Regions from separate parts of the Planococcus sp. RAB007_Raresut genome, predicted to be linked through region 2. Evidence: predicted binding sites of a transcription regulator. Region 2 holds the regulator's gene; each other region holds the start of a gene.
What was found. The regulator Rex, encoded in region 2, represses fermentation and respiration genes when NADH is low (regulators of the CRP and FNR family bind a similar motif). The targets are predictions, from matches to a motif close to TTGTGAAATATTTCACAA.
Positions count from the first base shown of each region.

Region 1: a site for Rex is predicted at 3,566-3,583, ahead of AC2Q9J_RS09735 (AtpZ/AtpI family protein). Genes of this name have one in related genera too.
Region 3: a site for Rex is predicted at 3,556-3,573, ahead of AC2Q9J_RS04585 (cytochrome C oxidase subunit II). Genes of this name have one in related genera too.

Region 1 is NZ_JBXYIF010000004.1:187,603-193,980, forward strand. Features, by position in the region: gene atpA (F0F1 ATP synthase subunit alpha) at 1-550, opposite strand, end outside; gene AC2Q9J_RS09710 (F0F1 ATP synthase subunit delta) at 579-1,109, opposite strand; gene atpF (F0F1 ATP synthase subunit B) at 1,106-1,627, opposite strand; gene atpE (F0F1 ATP synthase subunit C) at 1,792-2,007, opposite strand; gene atpB (F0F1 ATP synthase subunit A) at 2,073-2,789, opposite strand; gene AC2Q9J_RS09730 (ATP synthase subunit I) at 2,817-3,188, opposite strand; gene AC2Q9J_RS09735 (AtpZ/AtpI family protein) at 3,193-3,414, opposite strand; gene wecB (non-hydrolyzing UDP-N-acetylglucosamine 2-epimerase) at 3,628-4,746, opposite strand; gene upp (uracil phosphoribosyltransferase) at 4,945-5,574, opposite strand; gene AC2Q9J_RS09750 (EAL domain-containing protein) at 5,744-6,378, opposite strand, start outside.
Region 2 is NZ_JBXYIF010000006.1:369,211-375,588, forward strand. Features, by position in the region: gene groL (chaperonin GroEL) at 1-1,167, opposite strand, end outside; gene groES (co-chaperone GroES) at 1,332-1,616, opposite strand; gene AC2Q9J_RS14670 (CPBP family intramembrane glutamic endopeptidase) at 1,813-2,631, shown strand; gene tatC (twin-arginine translocase subunit TatC) at 2,695-3,465, opposite strand; gene AC2Q9J_RS14680 (twin-arginine translocase TatA/TatE family subunit) at 3,478-3,672, opposite strand; gene AC2Q9J_RS14685 (redox-sensing transcriptional repressor Rex) at 3,764-4,399, opposite strand; gene AC2Q9J_RS14690 (ABC-F family ATP-binding cassette domain-containing protein) at 4,529-6,378, shown strand, end outside.
Region 3 is NZ_JBXYIF010000002.1:139,650-146,027, reverse strand. Features, by position in the region: gene AC2Q9J_RS04600 (murein hydrolase activator EnvC family protein) at 1-270, shown strand, start outside; gene AC2Q9J_RS04595 (b(o/a)3-type cytochrome-c oxidase subunit 1) at 1,219-2,871, opposite strand; gene AC2Q9J_RS04590 (cytochrome c oxidase subunit II) at 2,874-3,341, opposite strand; gene AC2Q9J_RS04585 (cytochrome C oxidase subunit II) at 3,370-3,492, opposite strand; gene AC2Q9J_RS04580 (Crp/Fnr family transcriptional regulator) at 3,718-4,392, opposite strand; gene AC2Q9J_RS04575 (universal stress protein) at 4,620-5,093, shown strand; gene AC2Q9J_RS04570 (DUF1259 domain-containing protein) at 5,442-5,849, shown strand; gene panB (3-methyl-2-oxobutanoate hydroxymethyltransferase) at 5,931-6,378, opposite strand, start outside.

The sequences.
Region 1 (6,378 bases), on a different contig from region 2:
AAATTGTATCGATCGCTACAGATGTTTTACCAGTCTGGCGGTCACCAATGATCAATTCGCGTTGTCCGCGACCGATTGGCACTAGTGCGTCAATCGCTTTGATACCTGTTTGAAGTGGTTCATGAACAGATTTACGTGCCATAACCCCTTGTGCAGGGCTTTCGATTGGACGGGATTTCGTAGTGTTGATCGGGCCTAAGCCGTCAACTGGCTGTCCAAGCGGATTTACTACACGTCCGATAAGTTCTTCTCCTACCGGTACTTCCATAATACGGCCCGTACGACGCACTTCATCGCCTTCTTTGATGTCTGCGAATGGCCCAAGGATGATGATACCAACATTATTGGCTTCCAAGTTTTGTGCCATACCCAATACACCAGTAGAGAACTCAACAAGTTCTCCAGCCATGACGTTGTCGAGGCCATGAGCGCGAGCGATACCATCACCAACTGTGATTACTGTACCGACGTCGTCAACTTTCATCTCTGATTGGTAATTTTCAATCTGCGCTTTAATCAGACCGCTGATTTCTTCAGCTTTGATGCTCATGTATGTCACCCTCTCATAATTTCATTAATTAACCGATCAATTGACGCTGCAGGCGAGCCAATTTCGTGCTGACGCTGCTGTCATAGATGCGGTTTCCGATTTGAAGACGCAATCCGCCGATTAACGATGGATCTACGATGTTTTCAATTCGCAATGCCTGTTTACCTACTTTTTGTGCAAACACAGTGGAAATCGAAGTGCGTTCCTCTTCTGTCAAAGGACGAGTTGAGTAAACTTTTGCATCCTGGATTCCCTGTGCATCGTTGGACAGGCTGATGTAAGCATCGACCAAGTCCCCTACTTCATTCAAACGTCCGCGCTCAGCAATCAATTGGATTGTGTTAATCACGTATTGATTGCCTTGCTTGAACAATTCATTGATCAGGTTGATTCTTTTTTCAGATGATAATTTCGGTGAAACCATCAGTTGATAAAGTTCAGGAGTGGTAGCGAAGACTTTTTTGACTTCGCGCAGGTCCTGTTCTACTTCAGCAGTAACCTGATGTTTCTGCGCCGTTTGGAACAATGCTAAAGCATAGCGTTCTGCAGCCTGACTCATTGCACTTCGCCTGCCTTCGCAATCGTTTCATTAATCAACTGGCGGTTGTCTTCCTCAGAGATTTCTTTTTCAAGCACTTTCGTAGCTGCAAGCAATGACAATGCCACAACTTCTTCACGAACTGCCGAAATCGCTTTGTCTCTTTCGTTGGCAATCTCAAGAACCGCCGCATCTTTCATGCGTCCAGCTTCAGCGCGTGCCGTCGTGATGATTTCCTCACGCGAAACTTCGCCTTGCTTTTTGGCGTTCTCTACGATTTCCTGTGCTTGTGTGCGCGCATCTTTCAGAAGGTTGCGCTGTTCTTCAAGCATTTTCTTGGATTCCAGACGGCTGTTTTCAGCAGTTTCGATTTCACTTGCGATCAAGTCTTCACGTTCCTGCATTACGCCCATCAAAGGTCCCCATGCGAATTTTTTCAATAGCAACATCAATGCGATAAACACGATCAACGTTGCTGCGATATCTCCAACATTCAAAAACTCCCCGGTAGCACCGAGTACGAGGTGATCAAAAAACACGATTGTTTCACTCCCTTCAAGAGCCTAAAAGTACGTTTCTTCTATAGTAAGATCTTTAATTGCTGCAAGATGATTTTTCGGTTGTAAAATGATTCATAACAAGCGTAAATGGCGAAAAACATGCCGAAGCATTCTCGCCATTTAGCTTTTTATCATTAAATAAATTATGGACGGTTCATAACGATGAACGCGATAACTACTGCGATGATAGGAAGTGCCTCTACCAAAGCAACACCGATGAACATTGTTGTTTGAAGAACGCCACGAGCTTCTGGCTGGCGAGCGATACCTTCAACTGTTTTCGAAACGATAAGACCGTTACCAATACCTGCACCTAGTGCTGCTAAACCTACTGCAATTGCTGCTGCTAATAAACCCATTTTAAAATGTCCTCCTCAGGATAATTGTTTTTTTGTTTTTTGCCGCCGATTAAGGCGATTTTATCTCAATGGTCGTCGGCAACTTTATGCGAAATATAAACCATTGTCAACATAACGAAAATGAATGCCTGGATAGCCCCGATAAAGATCGAGAATCCTTGCCAAGCCATCATTGGAAGCGCGGCTGCGGCAAACCCGAATATACCTGCTCCACCTAAACCTGCCAGTAATCCCAAAAGGATTTCACCGGCAAAGATGTTACCGTAAAGACGCAGACCAAGTGTCAGCGTATTCGCAAATTCCTCGATGATCTTCAACGGGAACAGGAATGGCATCGGCTTCAGATAATCCGCTCCATAATTTTTCAAACCTTTTTGCTTGATGCCATAATAATGGCTCAAGATGATGATTGTTGCTGCGAGTGTCATTGTGACAGTCGGATCAGCTGTAGGTGATTTCCACCAAAGATCTCCGTTGACAATGATTGAGAATGGCAGACCCAGCATATTCGAGACGAATATGAACATAAGCAGTGTGATTCCGAGTACATGGAATCGCCCACCGTCTCTCCAGTCCATATTGCTCTTTATGATACCCTTCACGAAATCCATGATCCATTCCATGAAGTTTTGCATCCCAGTCGGTTTCAGCTTTAAGTTCCGCGTTGCAAAGAATGCGATGAGGAACACGATAAGAGCGGCTACGATAAGCATCATAACGTTGGATAAGTTAAACCAAACACCGAACAGCGGATCTTGCCACATAGGAGCTCCATGATCCACGATAGTTTCACCTCTCTTTCCACATTCTTAATGGTGTTTCACGTGATAGATGATTCTCTCTGCCAAAAGCAGGATATAAGGAATCATCAATCCAATTACCGTACTGACCAAGTGAATGTGCTCTGCGAACAATATCGCAATCGCAACAGCTGCAACACCTGATGCAAACCGTAATGCCGTTCCAAGGGAACGAACTTTCGAGCCTTCAGCCACCGCCCGGTCAAATTTGTCCATCCGGCGAACCAGTATCCACATATTATAAATGCCGAACAAAGTTCCGATGATCAGACCCGCAAAGATGTCCTGGTACGGGGTGAATCCCCAACCGAGCACACATATTGCGAGGATAAAAATGATTATCCTTTTCAGTCTTGTGAAAATCTCCCTGAGTCCATCCATTTTTTTACTTGTCTCCTGATTCGAATTTTCGGACGGTCTGAAGCATTGCCCAGACGCCTGCTGAGATGCCTGCGAGAAGGCAGATGACCAGAAATAGCGGGGCGGTTCCGAACTGATCATCGAGCCACATACCTGTGAACGCACCGATGAGTACGGACCCGACAAGTTGTGAGAGGATGGCGCTGTAAAGTGCCATCGCTTGTAAGGGACTTTTTTTCGGGTGCATGATAAACCCCTCGAAATTCGTTGATTTGACATTTTACCCCTAAAAAAGAGCAGTCGCATCAGGCTTTTACCATAAAAAATTATGTAAAAAAACCTTCTCATGCATACCCTTTGTAAGCATACAATAGGGGTAAAATCATGTCAATTGATAGAAGTGAAAAACTTCACAAGCAAATTTACCCCGACATATTGTGGACAAAAATTCACAAATAATTTATTTGGCGTCGAAATACTGATGAAGCGCTTCGACAATCCGTACCGATGCCTTGCCGTCGCCGTATGGATTTGATGCATGTGACATCGCTTTATAAGCCGCTTCATCTGTCAACAGCTCTTTCGCCAGCCCATAAATCGTCTCTTCATCTGTTCCAGCGAGCTTCAATGTTCCGGCGTCGATGCCTTCCGGACGTTCAGTCGTATCGCGAAGCACAAGTACCGGTTTGCCCAGTGACGGCGCCTCTTCCTGAATACCGCCCGAATCCGTCAATATAATGTAGGAACGCGCAGCGAAGTTATGGAAATCCAACACTTCAAGCGGTTCGATCAAATGGATGCGCGGGTCGCGGCCAAGCACTTCATCCGCTACTTCACGCACGGCAGGATTCATGTGAACCGGATAAACAACTTGGATGTCGTCATGCTCTTCGATCAGGCGCTTGATCGCGCGGAACATATTGCGCATTGGCTGGCCTAAATTTTCACGGCGGTGAGCCGTCAACAGAATCATACGGTCGCTGCCGATTTTTTCAAGGATCGGATGCGAATAAGTTTCTGTTACAGTCGTCTGCAGCGCATCGATCGCTGTGTTGCCCGTAATATAGACAGCTTCTTCTTTTTTGTTTTCAGCCAGAAGATTCTGTGCCGATTTTTCAGTCGGCGCAAAATGAAGATCGGCGATGACGCCAGTCAACTGGCGGTTCATCTCTTCCGGATAAGGAGAGAATTTATTGTGCGTGCGCAACCCTGCTTCCACGTGGCCGACAGCTATCTGATTGTAGAATGCCGCCAAACTCGCAACAAAAGTCGTCGTGGTATCGCCATGGACCAGCACAATATCGGGTTTCGCTTCTTTCATCACTTTATCGAGGCCTTCCAGTGCACGGGTTGTAACTTCCCCGAGCGTCTGACGGTCTTTCATGATATTCAAATCGAAATCCGGTGTGATTTTAAATGTTTCCAGAACCTGGTCGAGCATTTCACGGTGCTGGGCTGTGACAGTTACCAGCGGCTCGATGGTTTCAGGATGTCTTTGAAGCTCCAGTACAAGCGGCGCCATTTTGATGGCTTCCGGGCGCGTACCGAAGATCGTCATCACTTTCCACTTCTTCGTCAAAAGGATCAGCCTCGCTTTGTTATTTGGATAAGAAAATAGAACCTTAAAACTGATGGTCTATATAAAAGGTGTTGCGGTGTCCAGACTCCAGCGGCCCAGCTCCTCGGGTCATAAGCCAGTATAGCTATGCGGCAAAAACCGCCGCTCCGCTATCCCGTCTTATGCCTTTCGAAGCTTAACGGGCGCTGTCGCTTTTCTTTATTTAGTACCAAACAAACGGTCTCCAGCGTCTCCAAGACCTGGAATGATATAGCCGTGGTCGTTCAGTTTTTCATCAAGTGCCGCGATGTAGATATCCACGTCCGGATGCGCTTCCTGTAATGCTTCCACGCCTTCCGGTGCCGCAATGATGCACATGAAACGGACTTTCACCGCTCCGCGTTTTTTCAGTGAATTGACAGCTTCGATTGCCGAGCCGCCAGTTGCCAGCATCGGATCCACTACGATAATCTCACGTTCCTGGATATCCGAAGGCATTTTGAAATAATACTCGACAGGCTGCAGCGTTTCAGGGTCACGGTATAAGCCGATGTGTCCGACTTTTGCGGCTGGAATCAGTTTCAAAATCCCGTCGACCATTCCGATGCCTGCGCGCAGAATCGGTACGATCGCCATTTTTTTACCTGCCAATACATTTGCTTTGGCAATCTGCACCGGCGTTTCCACTTCAATTTCCTTCAGCGGAAGATCACGGGTTATTTCAAAAGCCATCAATGTTGCTATTTCATCCACCAATTCGCGGAACTCTTTCGTTCCAGTCGATTTATCGCGGATGTACGTCAGTTTATGCTGAATCAGCGGGTGATCAAAAACATATACTTTTCCCACGGCGTATCTCTCCTTTTTCCACATTATCTTCAATAGTATAACAGAAATTGAAGGGCTCTGAGCCTTCATGGGAGCATTGTAATTTTTCTGAAATTTTAATTGCCCAACAATTTTTATAAATCCCGCACGGCTTTATTCCAAATAAAAAAACCGGAGCATCTGCTCCGGTCTACAAAAGGTTGGCATCTTCAAGCGGCATCGGCCGGTAAAAATAATATCCCTGGCCAACGTGGCATCCCAGATCCAGCAACAGCTGTTTCTGTTCTTCCGTTTCCACGCCTTCCGCCACTGCGGTCATATCCAGGTTTTCCGCCAATTGAATGATCGTGCGGACAATGGCAAGCGTATCCGTTTCATGCATTTTCGAAATGAAGGACCGGTCGATTTTAATCTCACTGACCGGCAGCTTCTGCAGATAACTTAAAGAAGAGTAGCCGGTGCCGAAATCATCCACCGAACTGGTGAAGCCGTATTTCGTCAATTGCTTGAAGATTTTTCTGGCGGCTTCGATATCGACAAAGCCGATGCGTTCTGTAATTTCAAGTTGGATGAGGCGCCGGTCGATGTTGTATTCCGCTGTCATGTCCACCAGATTCGGAACAAACGAATGATGGAAGAAATGATCCGCCGAAATATTAATCGCGACTTGCTGAAGATTCAAGTTATGCTCCCGACGATTTTTCAGCCATTCCATAACTTGCTTCAATACATTTTGTTCCAGTATTCGGATCTTCCCATTCTTTTCAGCTGCCGGTATGAAAACATCCGGAGCGATATTGCCAAGTTCCGGTGAATTCCAGCGGG
Region 2 (6,378 bases):
TTCTTTCAATTCTGTTTCAGTAGCCGCTCCGACTTTGATGACTGCTACGCCGCCTGAAAGTTTAGCAAGGCGTTCCTGCAATTTCTCTTTGTCAAATTCAGAAGTTGTTTCTTCCAACTGGCTGCGGATTTGCGTAACGCGCGCCACGATGTTCTGTGGATCTCCAGCGCCTTCAACGATTGTTGTGTTTTCTTTTGTAACAACAACTTTCGCCGCACGTCCAAGCTGTGCAATGTTCGTTGTTTTCAATTCAAGTCCAAGGTCTTCCGTGATCACTTCAGCGCCAGTCAACGCTGCGATATCTTCAAGCATCGCTTTGCGGCGGTCACCGAATCCAGGTGCTTTAACCGCTACTGCATTGAATGTACCGCGGAGTTTATTGACCACCAAAGTAGCCAATGCTTCGCCTTCAACATCTTCAGCGATGATCAATAAAGGCTTGCTTTGCTGAACAACTTGCTCAAGCACTGGTAGGATTTCCTGGATGTTGCCGATTTTCTTGTCAGTGACAAGGATGAACGGATTATCAAGAACCGCTTCCATTTTATCTGAATCCGTCACCATATAAGGAGACTGGTAACCGCGGTCGAATTGCATACCTTCCACTACGTCAAGCTCTGTAGTGAAGCCGCGTGATTCTTCCAAAGTGATGACGCCGTCGTTACCGACGCGCTCCATCGCTTCAGCGATCAGTTTACCTACTTCAGCATCGCCGGACGAAATCGCTGCAACCTGTGCAATCGACTCTTTACCTTCGATTTGCTGAGAAACGGATTTCAAGCCTTCAACCGCTTTTTCAACTGCCAATTCGATGCCGCGGCGTATGCCCACAGGGTTCGCGCCAGCTGTAACGTTTTTCAAGCCTTCACGGATCATTGCCTGCGCAAGAACTGTCGCAGTTGTTGTTCCGTCACCAGCGATGTCATTTGTTTTAGAAGCAACTTCAGCCACGAGTTTCGCACCCATGTTTTCAAAAGCGTTCTCAAGTTCGATTTCTTTTGCGATCGTTACACCGTCATTCGTAATAAGTGGTGAACCGAATTTTTTCTCAAGCACAACATTGCGCCCTTTTGGCCCAAGCGTAACTTTTACCGCATCCGCCAATTTATCTACACCCTGCAGCATGAGGGTACGTGCATCTTCACTGAACTTAATCTCTTTTGCCATGTTTAGCTTCCTCCTATATCAAACTGAATTTTATCGTTTATCCCGTATTAACGGTCAGTAAGACTCCCACTTTTCCAAGCGAGAAATCAACTGACCGTAAAAACCCGATTGGATCAACTAACAATCAGTGTGATGAAGTAACTCCCACTGAATGAAGTTTCTCTTTAGCCAATTACTGCTAAAATGTCGTTTTCGCGCAAGATCAAATACTCTTTGCCTTCGTATTTCAATTCAGATCCTGCATATTTTGAGAAGATTACGCGGTCGCCTTCTTTAACATCCAGCTCCGTGCGTGCGCCGTTTTCGCGGATCAAGCCATTTCCTACCGCGATGACATTGCCTTCCTGCGGTTTTTCCTGAGCCGATCCCGGCAATACAATCCCGCTTGAAGTTTTTTCTTCCGCTTCGATGAGTTCAATGATAACTCGGTCTCCTAATGGTCTTAACAATTGAAACACCCTCCTCTGAATAAGTAAATGCAATTATTAGCACTCTCACTCTTCGAGTGCTAACCCATTTCCAAGTTTAATAAAAACAAAGAATATTTGCAAGCGGGAAGGTTAGAACCTTTTAATTTCTTTGCGCTATTTTTTTCAAACCACTACAATAGAAAAGAGATCTGTAAACGAAAGGAATTATGTATACATGGCCAACAAGAAAAATCCTTTGATAGATACATTCTTCAAAAATTCCGGAACCAAAACAAAAGGGAAGAAAACTAAAAAGACTTCATTGTATGTGCTGCTTATTTTCATCGCCATCCAATTATCTCCCGTGCTGTTCATCAACTCCACATATGATTACTTCATCGGCCAGGGAATGGAACCTGATATAGCCCAGGCGGCAACTTCCGGCTGGCTGATTTTCCTAGCCATGGGCATCGGCTTTGCCATAGCCCTCATCGTTGTTTTCCGCGATAAGAAGTTCTTCGATATCTGGAAAGGCAAAAAGCTGAATATCGGCTGGGCAATCCTTTGGGGCTTCTTCGGTTTCCTCCTGCTGATCATCGGGCAATCCCTCGCTGCATTAATCGAACTTGCCATCGGCATTGACCCTGGATCTGAAAACACATCCAATCTGGTAAGCATCGCTGAAGTTGTGCCAGCCGCCATTTTTGCTGTCGTCCTTTTTGGACCGGTTATGGAAGAACTCGTTTTCCGCCGCGTCATTTTCGGTTCTCTGATTCAGACAACGAATTTCTGGATTGCCACAGCTGTCAGCGCCCTGGTTTTCGCAGCCGTCCACCTGGAATTCACGCACCTTCTGCTGTATTTCACGACTGGTCTGATTCTGGCGTTCCTGTACAAGAAAACGAAAAGCATACTGACTCCAATCATCGCCCATATCCTGCTGAACGGCTACGTTATGCTCATCCAGCTGAATATGGACAAAATCAACCGCTTCATCGAACGGATGGAACAATTGGAACAGATCCAATTCATCACCCAAATTTTCTTCAGATAAACAAAGCCCGGCTGCACTTAGCAGTCGGGCTTTTAACGTAATAAAATAAAAACCCTTCAGAGTTTATTCCCCTGAAAGGCCTTGTTGTTGTTCTTCGATTGCCTGCTGCTGTTCGGCTTTCAAAAACTTGCGATAACCGATTTTCGCGATGACAATACTGAATTCATATAATAGGATCAATGGCAGCGTCACGATGAGATGCGAGATGATATCCGGCGGTGTGATAAATGCCGCGATAACCACCAGGATGAAATACGCGTACTTACGGTATTTCGTCATCAGCATCGGCGTAATAATTCCAAGCCTGGTCAGAAACAGCATCAGCACCGGCAACTGGAAAATGAAGCCGAATGGCAAGGTGATCTGGAACAGGAACTGGAAGTATTCATTGATTCCGATTGTTTCCTGTATAGAAAGATTGTCGGAAATGTTCAGCATAAAGCCGATTACATAAGGGAACAGCACCAAATAGGAAAAGGCGATTCCGCCGACAAACAGCAATAGTGAAAACGGAATATAACTTAATGTTGCCCGCCGTTCTTTATCATGCAGCCCGGGACTGATGAAAGCCCAGAAATGATACATGATCACTGGTGAAGTGATGAACAGCGCAAGAATCATCATGACCTGCATATAAATCTTCAACGGGTCTGTTATCTTGAAGGCATTCAATGTCAGATTTTTCGCTTCCTCTGTAAACTGCAGATAGTTAATCAGCGGCTGAGCAAGAAAAAAGCTGGCAATGACGGCCAATAGAAAGAAAACGACTATAATCGTCAGCCGTTTTCTCAATTCACCTATATGTTCAACTAATGTCATATCTTTTTCATTCATCGGATTAACATCCTATCGTAGTTCTTTTTGCTCTTCTTTCTTCTTTGTTGAAACGTCATCGTCGTCATCATCAACAAGCCCTTTAGTGGCATTCTTGAATTCGCGCAGAGAAGAACCGAACGCTTTACCCAATTCCGGCAATTTCTTCGGCCCGAAAATCAATAATGCTACAACTGCAATAACGATCAAACTTAGTGGACCTGGCATAATTGACACCTCCTGTAGTATGCGTCTTATTTTACAGCATCTGTAACGCTTTGGCTATTTCCTTGGACTCTGCAAATGTGAAGATTTTAAGTCATGTTTGCTTGATCAAATAGATCAGCGTCTGCAGTTCAACGGACAAATCGATTGTCTGCACATGGATGTGCTCGGGAACCGCGATGCGTACCGGTGTAAAGTTCAAAATCCCTTTGATGTTCGTGATGGCCAGGCGATCGGTGACTTCCTGGACAGAGCGCGATGGCACCGTCAAAATGACCACCTCGACGCCATATTCCTTGATTTTCTCTTCGATCATATCGGGATGATACGTATCGATGCCACTGATTTTTTCACCTTCATGCGGGCTGTTCGAGTCGAAAGCAAGAATGATTTTCGTATTATGGTTCCGGTGGAAATTGTATTTCAAAAATGCGTTTCCGAGACTGCCGACACCGATCAGCGCAACGTTTGTCGCTTCGTCCTGGTCCAGCGTCTTACGGAAAAATTCGAGCAGCTCCTGAACATCATAGCCGTAGCCTTTTTTGCCGAGAGCGCCCAGTTGGGAGAAATCCCTCCTGATGGTTGCCGAATCTATCTTCATCGCTTCGCTCAATTCCTGTGATGAGATCCTCTTCTGTCCGGCATTGGCGAAATTCTGAAGGAAACGATAATAAAGCGGAAGCCTTTTGGTAGTGGCTTGCGGAATTTTGGATGTTGGTTCCTGTAACATGCAATGTTACCTCCTGGGTCGTGTCAAATCGCCTTTATCTTACATTAGGCGGCCCGATATGTAAAGGTCCGGCCGATTGCGAAGCCCGCTTCTATCGGCTACACTTAGAGAGAATAGAGGTGACCCAAAATGATCGTTTTACAAGTAAACCAAATCCATAAATCGTTCGGAGCAGAGAAAATTCTCTCCGGCGTTAAATTAGAAGTCCAGCACAGGGACCGGGTCGCTCTTGTCGGCCGCAACGGCGCAGGCAAATCGACGCTGCTGAAAATTATTTCCGGGGAAATGTCTTATGACAGCGGCGACATCACCATGCCGAAAGACCTTACTGTCGGCTATCTCGAACAGCAGTCAAAACTCGAATCCGATATGACCGTATGGGACGAAATGATGACCATCTTCAGCGGTTTCCGCGAACAGGAACAGCAATTGCGCCGGCTCGAGGAACAAATGGCCGTTCCCGCTGTCTACAACAATCAGGAAATAAATGAAAAAGTGATGCAGGAATACGACGCTCTTCAGCATGCTTTCAAAGATGCCGGCGGCTATCAATATGAAGCAGATACCCGTGCCATTTTGCACGGCATGAAATTCTATCCTGATGATTATGGCAAAAAAGTGGTTTCATTGTCAGGCGGTCAGAAAACACGCCTGATGCTCGCCAAACATCTGCTGACGAAGCCACAGCTATTGATCCTCGATGAGCCGACCAACCATCTGGACATCGAAACGTTAAGCTGGCTTGAGAATTATTTGAAGAATTATCCCGGCGCGATTTTAGTCGTGTCACATGACCGCTACTTCCTGGACCAGGTCGTCAATATCGTCTATGAGGTTTCACGCCATCAGGTACGGAAATTCACCGGCAACTACAGCCGTTACCTCGACGAAAAGGCAAAACAGTACGAGCTGGATCAGAAGCAGTTCGAAAAGCAGCAAAGCGAAAAAGCGAAGCTCGAAGATTATGTAGCCCGCAACCTGGTCCGCGCCTCAACGACCAAAATGGCTCAAAGCCGTCGCCGTGTGCTCGAAAAAACCGATTGGATGGAAGCGCCAGACGGCAATGAAAAATCAGCGCGCTTCGGTTTTACAATCGCCAAACAAAGCGGCAACGATGTACTTAATGTCCGTGATTTGAAAATCGGCTACAGCGGCAAGCCTGTCTCCGAAAACATCAATTTGAAGCTGTACCGCCAGGAAAGCCTTGCGCTCGTCGGCCCGAATGGTGTCGGCAAATCGACGTTCCTAAAAACGATCATGAAAGAGATTCCCCCCCTTAATGGCGATATCCATTACGGTACGGGCATCCAATTCGGCTATTATGATCAGGAACAGGCAAACCTGAAAGGCAATAAACTGGTATTAAACGAGTTATGGGACGATTATCCGATGGTCAACGAAAAAGATATCCGCGGCATTCTCGGCCGTTTCCTGTTCTCAGGCGACGATGTGCTGAAACCTGTTTCATCCCTTTCCGGCGGCGAGAAGGCTCGAGTAGCTCTCGCGAAACTGATGATGCAAAAAGCGAATGTTTTATTGCTCGACGAACCGACCAACCATTTGGACCTCGACAGCAAAGAAGTTCTTGAAAACGCGTTGCTCGACTACCCCGGCACCATCCTTTTCGTATCCCACGACCGCTATTTCATGAACCGCATTTCCACAAAAGTGGTTGAATTGATGAAGGAAGGTACGACCGAATACCTTGGCGATTACGATTATTATGTAGAGAAGAAGCTGGAAACAGAAGAATTGAAAGCATTGGAAGAAGCCGAAAACCCTTCTATTATCAATAAACCGGAAACTGCCACTTCCACCTCACAAATTGATAAGGAAGCAAAAAAACTGGAACGCCAATTGACGCGCCAGCTCGAAGAAGTGGAGCAGGATATGGAAAAACTGGATTTGCAAATTGCTGAAACAGAAGAGCAATTCACCGACCCTGAAATTTTCCAGGATCATGAACGCCTCCTTCCCCT
Region 3 (6,378 bases), on a different contig from region 2:
GGTTATGTAACGTTTGCAGGATCAATGGGATCTTACGGTAATGTCGTTATGATGACGCATTCCATCAACGGTAAAACACATGCAACAGTTTACGCTCACTTGAATTCCATTTCTGTTGGAAAAGGTGCATATGTTCCTCAAGGCGGCCGTATCGGCGCAATGGGCAGCACAGGCCGCTCAAGTGGTCCTCACCTTCACTTTGAAGTACACGTAGGCCCATGGAATGGCTCGCGCACAAACGCAGTCAACCCATTAAACTACTTTAACTAAAAATGAATGAGTAAGAGCAAGCACCTTTGGGTGTTTGCTCTTTTTTGTTTGGGTGTGGGATTTGGATGGGAGATGGATTTGGATGGGAGAAGCTTCGCGTCTGCGAAGCCTTCCATTAAGGGATTGGAATGAAGTCCGGAGGCAGCAAGATAGTATTATTTTTGACATAAAAATATTTTGTTGAGCATAACCGATGCTTTGCCGCGCACAAATTTTTCGAAATAGGAAATACAGTATTTTTTCATCAAAAACTACCGGAAGGCAGACCATTTTGAGTTTAATTTTTCTTTCTCCCCCTCTAACTAGTACTTAAGCGGATGCGTTTTGAGCAATTGCAATCAATCATCAGATAATCTGCCGGCTCCAGTGGAAAAAGGCCGTTTTCTAACACCTCCATGCTCCCACCCAGCATCTCCTTCTTATCACAAGCATTTTGAGATGAAAAAGGCTTCGCGGACGCGAAGCCTTCCTTTAAGGGATTGGAGTTTTTCGCGCGGCGAAAAACATCCGCTGTTGTTCTTGGGTTTTGGGTGTGGCGGATCTGGAATCTGAGAGAGGCCGAAATTCAGAGTACATATAATTGGTGAAAATCTCGTGAAATTAGCACTGCGCACATATTTACCTGCCACCGCACATAAAACTTCATTTCCGCACACAAATCCTGTTCTGCGCACATAAAATCGGCTCACCGCACATAACCGCCAAGATGCAGCAAGAATCCTCTCCCCCAGGCTATCCTTCTTTAAAAACACATATCTTTTACCCCCATTTCCGTTAAAATCCAAAGCCACACACACAAAAGCCAGCTGTCCGCAGACAGCTGGCTCTTATAACTCCAATATTTCTCTTTATTCCTCGTCAGAAACGCTTGTTTCGACGAATATTGCTGTGAAGAGAATGAAAATCAGCATCATGGATATGACCATTGTGAACATAATTATTCAACTCCTACCAAGTTTTGAATCCTTCTGAACCAGGTGGTGCATGCATGATCATGGAAGAAAGCGGAATCGCGTAGGCGATGATGATCAGGGCAAAAGCGATGCCGATCCAGATCCACCAGTTTTCAAGCCATTTCGGCGTATGCGTCTTGTCGCTTTCGGCCATCGGGAATTCGACCTGGTCTTCCACTTTCAATGCTTTCGGTGACAGGAACATCGACATGACGACGATATAGATTAAGATCATGGCGGACAGGAACAGGATGCTTCCTCCGACTGCCATTGTTACGTGGCTTGTCAGGATGCCGTCGAACCATTCCATTGCGCTCGGGTGGTTATTGTAATTCGAGAATGCCGTCCGGCGCGGTGCACCGAGCAAGCCGAGAATATGCTGGGAAGTCGACATCAGCAGCATGCCGATCGACCAGGTGATGATTTGGACGAATGCCAGCTTCTGCATGGCTTTAGTGAATTTACGTCCTGTCAGATACGGGATGAGCCAGAATGTGAGTCCCATGAATGTCATCGCGACCGGCGTACCGACCGTGATGTGGAAGTGTCCGACAATCCAAAGCGTGTTATGGACAACTTCATTCAATTGGAAACTTGCGTTGATGATACCGCCCGCTCCGCCAGGAATAAAGAATGCCATCGCGATGAAGATGGATGTGAAGCGGACATCTTTCCAAGGCAATTTCTTGAACCAGCCAAACAGGCCAGTCGCGCCTTTTTTGCGTCCTGAAATTTCAAAGTTCGCGAACATTGTGAAGGCAGTCATAAGTGATGGGATGATAACCATGAACGTTAAGACGACCTGCAGGAATTTCCAGAAGTTCGAGATGCCCGGCTCTGTTAATTGGTGGTGGAAACCGACCGGAATCGAGAACAGGATGAATAGTACAAATGCCAGACGGGCTAATGAATCACTGAAAACTTTGACGCCCAGGATTTTCGGTACGATCACATACCAGGCGATGTATGCCGGCAACAGCCAGAAATACACGAGTGGGTGTCCGAAATACCAGAACAACGACCGGCTTAATTCAACATTGATCGTATCCGTCCAGCCGAATGCCCACGGAATGTATTGGAACAATACGGTTGCGACAACACCCAGACAAGCGATCAGCCAAAGTACAATGGTTGTGATTGTCATGAATGCGAATAACGGGCTCAATTCACCTTTATTATTTTTGCGCCAAACGCGGTAATGGCCGATCAATGCAAAGCTTGAGATCCACGTGCCGACTACGAATAGCGCAAGGCCGACGTAGTACCAGCCGCTTGCCATAAGCGGTGCGTAGAAAGTGTAAAGCACGGATGCTTCACCAGCGACGATCATGGCAGTCGCCAGTACCGTCCCGATTAGCGTCACCCAAAAACCGATCCAGGAAACGAGTCTTACTTTCGGCCCGAATGTTCCAAGGCTCTTGCTCATGCCTGTTACAAAGAATGCGAAGATGAAGAAAGTTGTATATATAAGTGCGAGCAGCACGCCGTGTGCCGTTAAAATTTGATAATAATCAAGCCATGCCGGCAATTGAAGTTTATCGTTTCGGATAAAGACTTGCAGCAGCCCCATCAGTGTTCCAATAAGGAAGGCAATGTAGGCAACGCCGATATACCATAATGCTAATTTACGATCTTGCAAAGCGATCATGCTTAGTACACCTCAATTTCTGTAAACATAAAATGGTGGCCCGTTCCGCAGTATTCATTGCAGAGAATCAAATACTTGCCGGGTTTGTCGAAAGTATAGGCACGTGTCGTAATCTGGCCCGGAACGACCATCATGTTCACTTTCGTGTCGTCGATCGTGAAACTGTGGACGACGTCCTTGCTTGTCACTTTAAATAAAATTTCTTTGCCTGCAGGCACTCTCAGTTCAAGCGGCGCATAACTGAACGCGCTGGCGACAATCGCCACCTGATATGTGTCGTCATCGATCTGCGTCACGCCAGGGTTATCAAAAGGCGCTGTCTGATCGACTTTCTTCGGATCTATTGTGTCCATCCCGCCTGCCGGATGGTGGTCATGCGAAAAGGCGGTAACGCCAACAACGCTTAAGAATACAATTAAAGATATTATTCCAAAAATCAGCCAAATCTTTTCAAACTTATGAAAATGCATTAAAATTTTCTCCCCTCTAGTTCTATCTCTATCTGCCCAAATACATCATATAAACAACAACCCACATCACGACGATGATGACACCCACAACCATTACACTGGCCAGTGTCCCCCGTAGATCCAATCCATCGTGCTCATTATTTTTGCTCATTTATTTTCACCTCTTACGTCATTCGTTCTATATTGTCAGCTTATGCTTTTCCGCTCCGAGGCATTGTGATAAATATCACACCTGGACAGTTTTTTAATGAAGCTGTCAAATTTCGGACAAAAAATTGGTGGAAAGTCACGCGGCAGCCGACCGATGTACCTGAACGCACGCAATCAAAAATTTCCCGCAAAAAAAAAGAAGCTTCCCCGTCTCCGGTTCAGCTTCTCAGTCGATTTTGCATAAATAAATCGGGCATTCTTCACAATTGATCTCATCTTTCAGTCTTGGAATCTGGTGGATGATAAGTTTGCCATCTTTCATGGAGACGACACGGTCTTTCTTCAAGTCGCTCAGCATCCGGTTCACCACTTCGCGCGTCATGCCGCAGAAATTGGCCAGCTCCTGATTGGTCAGCACCATATCGATGAGGACCCCTTCCGGATGGCTTACGCCGTAGCTGTTGCTGAGGCGGATCAGCGTTGAGTAGAGCGCACCTTTTTTGCCGTGCAGCAAAAGATCGCGGAATTTCGTCTGGGTCTTTTGCTGATCGATTCCTGTCCAGCGCATAAATGCCATGGCCAGTTCATGATCCCGCTGCAATGCTTCTTCGAGATCTTCTATCGTAATCTTGAGGCATTCGGTATCTTCGACCGCTTTGGCATCCAGCCGGTATTTGGAAGGCCCGGAAAATACCGTGATTTCTCCGACCATCTGATCTACTCCGCAGATCTTCAAAGTCAGCTCCCGGCCTTCAGGCGTCACCTTTCCAATTTGGACTTTCCCGGATTTCACCAGGTAAACTCCTCTAATCGGATCACCTTCCCGGAACAGGTAGCTTCCCTTGGAATATTTTCTGCTGGTGTGGCGGATTGCGCCATTTCCCAGCAATGCTTCATGTATTCCGAATTCCGTGTTTGTTTTATCCAAATTACTCCAACTTTCCTTCAATATCTTAGATTAAGAATATCATAATAATAGTTTTTTGACGCAAAAATTTTGCGTTTATTTCCTTTTAAAATAAAATCATTTTTGCAGGTAATGTAATAACTATTTATCGCAGAAAAGCAGGAAGATTCATTTGGTGCAGAGAATTGGTTATTGACTAGAGATTTAAGGAGGAGACGGCGATGACTCTCAAATATTCTCACATACTGGTAGCCCTTGACGGTTCAAAACAGGCGAAATGGGCTTTTAAAAAAGCGGTTGGTATCGCTTTGCGCAATAATGCTGTATTGAACTTAGTCAATATTATCGACAACCGTTCATTCGGCATGGTAGAAGCATATGACAAAAATAGTGCGAAACACGCGAAGATCGAAGCTCGGGAACTCTTGGAGAAGCATAAACAAGAAGCGGAAGCAGCAGGCGTCCAAACCGTAAACGTTATTGTCGAATACGGTGTCGTCAAATCTGTCATTCCGAAGGAAATAGCTGAACGGACCGGTGCCGATTTGATCATCTGCGGAGCCACCGGTCTGACCGGTGCTGAACGCATCATCATGGGCAGCATTTCCCAAAGCATTGTCCGCTATGCGAAATGCGACGTCCTTGTTGTCCGGACTGAAGAAGACGCCGCGATGCAAGAGCAGGTCCCCGAATAAAACAGGAATATTGTTAAAACCATAGCCGTTTCCTGACGCAGAGGAAACGGTTTTATTAATTTCAGACAGATGATTGCCGTTTTAAAAAATGTGACAATCGAACCTATTTTCTGCCCTTAGGTTTAATTACATGAAGAAAATGGCAATAGAAGTAAAGACCCGAAAACAATTTGCGTTTCGGCTTACTGTACATATTCCTATTTGCGATAGATCAACCATATAACAGCGGGCTTCGGACAGGATGACACAGACATTTGTGCTGCTGACAACGCCGAAAAGGATCATAGGATTCTTTTGGGCGTTTTTTAGTGAGTTTAATGGGGATAAAATTTGGAAGGAGTGAACATCATGAATCGGTTACAAGAAACAGCAGACGCAGTTGCGTCCCTGCTGGATGCGGAGATTGAAATTTCTGGAGAGACATGCTTCGTCAAAATGAAAAGACGGTTGAATATCCACACCGATCAGAATAATTTTTCCTGTATATTGGAATTGGATATCTCATTTAAAAACTTAAAAAATAATGGCCACGCCTTAAATACAGGAGAAATTCTTTTATTGCCGGAAGAATTGCAGCCTTTCACTGCCGCCTGGTCCAGTTACCATATACCATTGCCGGTCAATTTCAGACAGCATTGCGAAACCAATCCGAATATCGTCTGCCTTTACATGGAATCGGTGGAATGCCCCAAAGACTTTGCCAAACGTCTTGCTGCTTCCTTAAAAGCGTTGGAGCCGCTGGAATCCATAAGCTGATTACGAAAACACTAAGAATGCCGATAAAAATAATTTGAAAAATCCGGATTCCTCTTACAGGAATCCGGATTTTATGCGTCTTCAGGCTTTGCCGCCATATAATTGCTGGAGCTCGTCTTCTTTCATCGTGAAACGGTGTTCTTCAGCCGGGAAAGCGCCGGACTTCACTTCACTTACATAAGCGCTCAGTCCATTTTTCATGACATCCCCCGCTTCCGCATACGAACGGACAAATTTCGGCAGATGGTGCGAGCCGTATTTCACAGTGTCATGGTATACAAGCACCTGGCCGTCCGTTTCGCTCCCGGCCCCAATGCCGATGACCGGAATCGATACGGCTTCCGTCACTTCTTTGGCCAATTGATACGGAATGCACTCCAGCACCAGCATAAACGCTCCCGCCGCTTCACAGGCCTTCGCATCTTCAATCAGCTTTTTGGCCGCGTCAGCCGTCTTCCCCTGCACTTTAAAGCCACCCAGCACCCCGGCCGTCTGCGGCAATAAACCCAGATGCGCCACCACGGGAATG